DNA from 2 places in the Savagea faecisuis genome. Region 1 is predicted to be linked to the other one. Evidence: a T-box and tRNA genes for the amino acid it is inferred to sense, from the RefSeq annotation. Region 1 holds a T-box; the other holds one or more tRNA genes.
What was found. A T-box is a leader RNA that pairs with one kind of tRNA and senses whether it is charged. The one in region 1 lies ahead of ACFQ0V_RS02370 (valine--tRNA ligase), so its partner is inferred to be a tRNA-Val.
Positions count from the first base shown of each region.

Region 2: it encodes a tRNA-Val, which carries the amino acid that the T-box ahead of ACFQ0V_RS02370 (valine--tRNA ligase) is inferred to sense. The anticodon was not compared.

Region 1 covers NZ_JBHTJF010000009.1:62,637-67,070, forward strand. The annotation lists gene hemB (porphobilinogen synthase) at 1-532, shown strand, start outside; gene hemL (glutamate-1-semialdehyde 2,1-aminomutase) at 533-1,825, shown strand; gene ACFQ0V_RS02365 (CoxG family protein) at 1,944-2,396, shown strand; T-box leader at 2,439-2,654, shown strand; gene ACFQ0V_RS02370 (valine--tRNA ligase) at 2,693-4,434, shown strand, end outside.
Region 2 covers NZ_JBHTJF010000022.1:47,514-51,947, forward strand. The annotation lists gene ACFQ0V_RS05005 (glutathione ABC transporter substrate-binding protein) at 1-1,175, opposite strand, end outside; gene ACFQ0V_RS05010 (PLD nuclease N-terminal domain-containing protein) at 1,413-1,616, shown strand; tRNA gene ACFQ0V_RS05015 (tRNA-Val) at 2,175-2,247, opposite strand; gene ACFQ0V_RS05020 (acyl-CoA dehydrogenase family protein) at 2,476-3,645, shown strand; gene ACFQ0V_RS05025 (SLOG family protein) at 3,638-4,195, shown strand; gene ACFQ0V_RS05030 (GNAT family N-acetyltransferase) at 4,210-4,434, opposite strand, start outside.

The DNA.
Region 1 (4,434 bases):
AACAGCGGTGAGCCAAGCGCGTGCAGGTGCAGACATTATTGCACCGAGCAATATGATGGACGGATTCGTCGCAGTCATTCGTGAAGCACTCGACGAAGCGGGATTCGTCAATGTGCCGATCATGAGCTATGCGGTGAAGTATGCGAGTGCATATTATGGACCGTTCCGAGACGCAGCGGATTCTGCACCGCAGTTCGGAGACCGCAAAACGTACCAAATGGATCCGGCGAATCGCCGTGAAGCATTGCGTGAAGCAGAAAGCGATATCGACGAAGGAGCGGACTTCTTAATCGTGAAACCAGCGCTCAGCTATTTAGACGTAATGCGTGAAGTGAAAGATATGACAAATTTACCAGTTGTCGCTTACAATGTGAGTGGAGAGTATTCTATGGTAAAAGCAGCGGCAGCACAAGGTTGGATTGACGAAAAAGCAATCGTACTAGAAACATTATTAAGCATGAAGCGTGCGGGAGCAGACTTAATTATGACGTACCACGCGATCGACGCAGCATGCTGGTTGGAGGAAAATTAATTGACGAAAAATTATACGAAATCAAAAGCAGCGTTTGCTGAAGCAGTAGATTTAATGCCAGGTGGCGTAAACTCACCCGTTCGTGCATTCGGATCTGTAAACATGGACCCGATTTTCATCGATCGTGGACATGGTGCTAAAATGACAGACATCGACGGAAATGAGTATATCGATTACGTATTATCATGGGGACCTTTAATCGTTGGTCATACGAATGAACAAGTTGTTAAAGGTATTCAAGAGCAAGCGATGAAAGGTTCAAGCTTCGGTGCATCAACAGAAGCGGAAAACGAATTAGCGAAGCTCGTCATCGAGCGCGTACCTTCAATCGAAATGATCCGTATGACGTCAAGCGGTACAGAAGCGACGATGAGTGCTCTTCGTTTAGCGCGTGGGTACACAGGTCGTAACATCATTTTGAAGTTTGAAGGATGTTACCACGGACACGGAGATTCATTGCTCATTAAAGCAGGCTCTGGTGTCGCTACACTCGGTTTACCGGATAGCCCAGGTGTTCCAGAGTCGATCGCAAAAAACACAGTAACATGTGCGTACAACGACTTAGATACAGTGCGTGAAGTGTTTGAAAAACACGGAGATGACATCGCAGCAGTTATCGTTGAACCTGTTGCCGGAAATATGGGAGTCGTTCCTCCCCAAGAAGGATTTTTACAAGGATTACGCGATGTGACAAAACAATACGGCGCACTTTTAATCTTTGACGAAGTGATGACAGGATTCCGTGTGGCGTACAATTGTGCGCAAGGTTATTTCGGTGTGACACCAGACTTAACATGTCTCGGAAAAGTAATCGGAGGCGGATTGCCGGTCGGCGCATTCGGTGGACGTCGTGACATTATGGAACGCATCGCACCAGCAGGAGATGTGTATCAAGCGGGAACATTATCAGGAAACCCACTCGCGATGCGTGCTGGAATTGAAACGTTAAAACAATTAACACCTGAAACGTATGACTACTTCACAAAACTTGGAGACCAATTAGAAGCAGGATTCCGTGAAGCAGCGACGAAATATAACATTCCACATACTGTAAACCGTGCAGGCTCGATGATTGGTTACTTCTTCACAAACGAAGACGTAACAAATTACGACAAAGCGAAAACATCGGATTTACAATTGTTCGCAGACTACTACCGTCTCATGGCGGAAGAAGGCGTATATTTACCACCTTCACAATTCGAAGGAATGTTCTTATCAACAGCTCACACACCTGAGCTCGTAGACGAAACAATTCAAGCCTTCCATACGGTATTTGCGAAATTAGCAAAATAAATTAGCAACAGCGTTCATCCAGACGGGTGAACGCTTTTTAGGTGATGTCTCCCAATTATCTGTACAAACGTTCGGTCCAACCGTATAATGAAACATGAAACTATTGAGGAAAGCAGTGATGACAATGGCAACAGGAACACATTCAGTAGAAGTACCCGTTTCACAACAAAAAGTATGGGACTTCGTCAGCGATATGGAAAAATGGGCGAAACTCGTTCCGGGTTATAGCGGGCATGAAATGATTAGCGATACGCGTTCAACATGGACGTTCAAAGGAAATGTGAGCGTCATTAAAAAAACAGTCGAAGTGCAAATCGATATTTTAGAATGGAATGAACCGGAAAAAGTGACGTTCCAACTAACAGGTTTATCTGATAAATTTTCAGGAACAGGTTATTTTATCGCTGAACCGATCGACGCTACACATACGAAAATGACAGGCCATTTAGATGTGAAGGCAGAAGGACTAGCATCCGCTGTTTTAAACCCGGTATTAAAACCAGTTTTACCGAAAGCGACACAAGTGTTAACGGACCGAGTCGCCAATGCTTTGAAACGTTTGCACGCTTGATAAAATGAACGATATCCGTTACAATATGAGAAGAATATGAGCAATGATGCGTAGATGAGGAAGAGTAGTGAGTTAGTCGTTTTTAGAGAGGGAATGCTCGGTGAAAATTCCTAACGATGAACCGCGAATGTCGCCTCGGAGCAGCGTTTATGAAAAGAAGTAGTAAACGCCGGTTACACATGCCGTTACATGTTGAGAGCTGAATGTAGCAATGCATTCAGAATTAAAGGTGGAACCGCGAACTCCTTCGTCCTTTTGTGACGAAGGGGTTTTTTTGTTCCAAAGGAGGAAAAGAAATGGTAAAAGAAATCGAAATGCCGACAAAATATGACCCGCAGTCGGTTGAACAAGGCCGCTATGACTGGTGGCTAGAAGGAAAGTTTTTTGAAGCAGATCCAACGAGTGAGAAAGAACCGTACTCGATCGTTATCCCACCGCCGAACGTAACAGGGAAATTACATTTAGGACACGCTTGGGATACGACATTGCAAGACATTTTAATTCGTATGAAACGCATGCAAGGATACGATGCGCTTTGGCTTCCAGGAATGGACCACGCAGGAATCGCTACTCAAGCACGTGTGGAAGGGCAATTGCGTGAACAAGGAATTTCACGTTACGATCTTGGACGCGAGAAGTTTTTAGAAAAAACGTGGGAGTGGAAAGAAGAATATGCAGGCCACATTCGCGACCAATGGGCAAAATTAGGCCTCGCGCTCGACTACTCGAAAGAACGTTTTACATTGGATGAAGGATTGTCAGAAGCGGTGCGTCACGTCTTCGTGAACATGTACGAAAAAGGGTTAATTTACCGCGGTGAATATATCATTAACTGGGACCCACAAACGAAAACAGCATTATCTGACATTGAAGTTATTCATAAAGACGTTAACGGAGCATTTTACCATATGCGTTATCCACTTGCAGATGGTTCTGGATCAATCGAAATTGCAACGACACGTCCAGAAACGATGCTAGGCGATACAGCAGTTGCGGTACATCCAGAAGATGAACGTTACAAACATTTAATCGGCAAAATGGTAAAACTTCCAATCGTCGGCCGTGAAATTCCAATCGTAGCGGACGATTACGTCGATATGGAATTCGGAAGCGGTGCAGTAAAAATTACACCAGCGCATGACCCGAATGACTTTGAAATCGGAAACCGTCACGACTTACCACGTGTTCTCGTCATGAATGAAGACGGTACGATGAACGCAAATGCAGGAAAATATGAAGGAATGGACCGTTTCGAATGTCGTAAACAAATTGTAAAAGACCTTCAAGAGATGGACGTTTTATTCGAAATCGAAGATCACTTGCATTCAGTCGGTCACTCTGAGCGTAGCGGAGCAGTTGTAGAGCCTTATCTTTCGACACAATGGTTCGTTAAAATGCAGCCACTCGCAGAAGAGTCGATTCGCGTGCAACAATCGGAAGATAAAGTGAATTTCGTTCCAGAACGCTTTGAAAAAACATATTTAAACTGGATGGAAAACATTCATGATTGGTGTATTTCACGTCAATTATGGTGGGGACACCGCATTCCAGCTTGGTATCATAAAGAAACAGGAGAAGTGTACGTCGGGATGGAAGCGCCGGAAGATGTTGAAAACTGGACGCAAGATGAAGACGTACTCGACACATGGTTCTCAAGCGCACTTTGGCCGTTTTCAACGATGGATTGGCCGAATACGGAGAGCGATATGTTCAAACGTTACTACCCGAACGATACGCTCGTAACAGGATACGACATTATTTTCTTCTGGGTATCACGCATGATTTTCCAAGGGCTTGAATTTACAGGAGAGCGTCCGTTTAAAGATGTGCTCATTCACGGACTCGTTCGTGCAGAAGACGGCCAAAAGATGAGTAAATCACTCGGTAATGGTGTTGACCCGATGGATGTCATCGAACAGTACGGAGCGGACGCATTGCGTTACTTCTTAGCGACAGGTTCTTCGCCAGGACAAGACTTGCGTTACTCAACAGAAAAAGTCGAATCGATTTGGAACTTCGCAAACAAAATTTGGAACGC
Region 2 (4,434 bases), on a different contig from region 1:
AGGACTGCAACTTCCACGTTTTGTGGGTCTGTGTACGTCCATAACGTCGTTTTGAAGCCGTCTTCAAGTCCAGCTTCTTTCATTAATTCTTTCGCTTTATCGACATCTTTGTCAATCGCTGTTAAATCTTTATCGAAACCGAAAATGTCTGGTGATAAACCACCTGTTGCACGAACGCCGAAACCTTCGTACACTCCGTCAATAATTTCTTGTTGATCGAGCATATATGTGATTGCTTGACGTACTTTCACATTGTCGAACGGTTCTTTTTCTACGTTGAATCCGAGGTACGTAATACGTGTCGACGTTTGTTCTAACACGCTTGCGTAATCACTGTTGTTTAATGAAGCGACGTCTGTCGGTGGAATTGGAATGCTAATGTCGATTCCGCCGTTTTGAAGTTCTGCTTCACGTGTTGCTGCTTCTGGGATGACGGCGAATTTAACAGAGTCAATTTTCGCTTTCTCTCCCCAGTATTCGTCATAACGCTCTAATTTTACGTAGTCTCCTGTTTTCCACTTACTAAATTTGAATGGACCTGTACCGACTGGGTTGTTTGAAACGACAGAACCTGCCATTTTGCCTTCTTTCATCGCGGCATAATCTTCCTCGATGCTTTTCGGGCTCACGATACCTGCAGCTCCGTGTGATAAGTTCGATAATAATGGAGCGAATGGTGCGTCTGTTTTCATTTCAACGACCATATCTTCCGGTGTTGTTACTTCTGTGATCATTTCGAATAAAAATGCTGCTGATGCTGCGACTTCAGGATCGCGCACGCGGTCTAAGTTCGCTTTAATCGCTGCGGCATCTAATTTTTCTCCGTCATGGAATGTAACTCCATCACGAATTGTAAAGCGCCACGTTAATTCATCGACTTGTTCCCACTCTGTCGCAAGTCCACCTGTAATTTCAGATGTTTCTTCATCGCGGTACACGAGTGTTTCATAAATGCTCGCTTGCGCCGCTGCTGAAGGGACGTCGTTTGAACCGGCTGGGTCTAACGTGTTGACGTCGAGCAAGTTCCCGATGACGAGTTCTCCGCCTTCTGCGCTTTCTTCTGAATCTTGTCCTTCTTCTTTCGGCTTTTCTTCATTATCTGATCCGCCACTACATGCTGCAAGTACGAGCATAAGTGCACCGAACATAACGCCAAGCCACCACTGTTTCTTCATGTAATTCCCCCTAAACAATAATATTTTAAAATCATATCATAAAAATATCTGAAATTCTATAACAATATGAATGTTCTGTAAATTTTTTAAAAAATATCATATAAGTAGTAAATGAAGGAGTGCTACGCATTAATTTAACTAAAAATAAGTGGATTTTTTCAGTTATTTGGACTTTCATTGTTTAAAATAGAAGGAATGGTGGAAATGATGAATAAGGAAGAAAGAGGAGGATATAAAATGGCGAAACATAAAAAACAAAATACGATGATGAACAATGTAGTGAAAGCAGCGGAAACAGCGATTACGTTATACGCGGTTCAAGATGTTGCGAAGCAGAAAGAATTTAAAGTTGGGAATAAATTAATTTGGACACCAGTCGTCACATTCGGAAAATTCGTCGGACCGGCTGCTTACTTTTTGTTCGGTAAAAAAACAAAATAAAACATAGGGGAATTCCCCTTAAAGTATTAAGCAACCAGCTTTCGGTATTTTACCGGGGACTGGTTGTTTCGTTTAAGCTGAACTTGGGTCTTGTTCAAGATAGAACGTTTCAAACTTCCGGCAAGAATAAAACGATGTAATATGAGAGAAGTGAAAATCTAAAGTTAAAGAATGCCTATACTGTTCTTATGAGTATAGGCATTCATGTTTTAAAAATATTCTCATATTTAAGGATTCTTTCTTTATAAAAAACACCCCAGCCCTGCAAACGGTAGCGGGGAAAGGGTGTTGTGCGAGCTCATCCAGCCCTGCAAATGGCAGCGGGGAAAGAAGTCACTCGAATGAATAAAATTATATTTAAATTATAACTTAATTATAAAAAATTTCATAAAAACAATTAAAAACTTATCGGGAAACGCAAAATTTATCGGCTGATCTACACACGAAATGCACACGATGATAAAATTTTCCTTTTAATATCTATAAACTACCTTTTTGATATCGAATAAAAAAACCTTAAACGCTATTATATCAACGTTTAAGGCTCTTTTTAAAGTATGATTCCGACTGGGCTCGAACCAGCGACCTCTACCCTGTCAAGGTAGCGCTCTCCCAGCTGAGCTACGGAATCAAAGTTCTGGGATGGCTTCATCTGAAGCACAATTTATATATTAACACAGCTTTATTTAAAAGTAAACACCTAAATGAAAACAAAAGAAGAAAAATGTTGAAAAGCTTACATTGTTACATTTTAGTGAAAAAATTAAGAATGAAAGATGAATTTTATGATGAAAATACTACATGATGCTTCAATAATTATGGTATTGTAGGAAACGATTATATGAATTGAGGTGGCGAAATGTCAAAGAAAATGATGATGACGAATGAATTTCAACGCGAGTGGGTGGAACGTTTAGAAGCACAGACAGAAGCATTTAAAGAACATCGTGCAGAAAACGACCGCAATTCTTCATTCCCGAAACGTAACGTAGCACAATTAGTGGAAATGGGCTATACACGTCTTCCGATGGAGAAAGCACTCGGTGAGAATGACATGACGATGCGTGATTTCGTATCGTTTCAAGAGACGATCGGCGCGATGGATAGCGCAACAGCTTTGTCGATTGGTTGGCATCAAGGAATTTCAGGTGAGATTTTCGATAAAAAATTGTGGAACGATGAAATGACGCAGTTTTTAGCAGATGAAATTCGAAACGGTGCTCTCATTAACCGCGCATTGAGTGAGGCGGCGACAGGAAGCCCGACACGTGGTGGAAAGCCTGGAACAGTAGCAGTGCGTACGGATAATGGATGGAAAATTGACGGACGTAAATCGTTTACGACGATGTCTCCTGTCCTCACATATTTCCTCGTTTCTGCATGGGTTGAAGAAGAGCAACAGATCGGCACATTCCTCGTACCGAAAGCGGCGGAAGGTGTAACGGTCATTGAAACGTGGGATATGCTCGGTATGCGTGCTTCAGAAAGCCATGACTTATTGTTAGAAAACGTCGAAGTGTCGGATGCTTACTACGTAGAGCGCGATCCGAAAAGCCGTAACGATGCATTGAATCCGTGGTCACTCCACATTCCAGCATGTTACTTAGGTATCGCACAAGCGGCGCGTGATGAAGCGCTTCGTTTCGCTGTGACGTATCAACCGAATAGCATTAATACACCGATTTGCGAGTTACCGAATGTCCAACAACATATCGGGCAAATGGATATTGAACTGATGCAAATGCGTCATTTATTGTACGGAGTAGCAGATATTTTAGATGATGATGCACGTAAAGAAAATGTGACGACTGAAATGGCCGTTGCGAAATATACGGTGACAAACGGTGCGCTTTCTGTCGTAGATCGTGCGATGCGTTTAGTCGGTGCACGCAGTTTACAAATGTCAAACCCGCTTCAACAAATGTATCGCGACGTGCGCGCTGGGCTTCATAACCCACCGATGGACGATATGACGATTGCAAATACAGCAAAAGCGGCAATTGCGGAGATGAAAGACATACTTGGTTAAACGACTCGTCGTCACCGGATATCGTCCGCATGAACTCGGAATTTTTAACGAAACGCATCCAGGGGTTCCAATCATTAAAGAAGCATTGCGTCAACAGTTGTTAGCCCAACTCGATGAAGGGTTAGAATGGGTCATCGTGAGCGGCCAACTCGGTGTCGAAGCTTGGACGTGTGATGTCGTTCGTGAGTTGAAGGAAGAGTATACGCATTTAAAATATGCGGTACTCCTCCCGTTTCAAGGACAGGAAGAACGTTGGAATGAAACGAATAAAGCGAAGTTTGAAGAGATGGTGTTGAAGGCGGACTTTTCCACATATTTAACGAATCGACCGTATGCAGGACCGTGGCAATTTCAAAAGAAAGATGAGTTTTTATTCGAAAATTCGGACGGGATTTTATTCGTGTATGATGAAGAGAATGAAGGTTCTCCAAAATTTACAAAACGAGCGGCGGAACGATTTCAAGAACAGCATCCGTATGAACTGTTCGTCATCGATGCTTTTCAATTGCAGCTCATTCAAGAAGATATGCAACGAGAACAATGGGATTAAAAAAGATCGAAGCGTCATGCTTCGATCTTTTTTGTATATTTTTGCAAGCCGTTTTGCTCGGTCGATTGTTTTTCATATCCGAGTTTCGTTAAAAGATGGATGGACCGTTCGTTTTTTAAATCGACGAATGCGTATAAGTAATGGAGGTTAAAATAGAGCGACGCCATTTCTTCCAAAGCGTGTAACACTTCTGTTCCGAAGCCTAAACCCCAATGAGTTTTTCCAATCTCATATCCGAT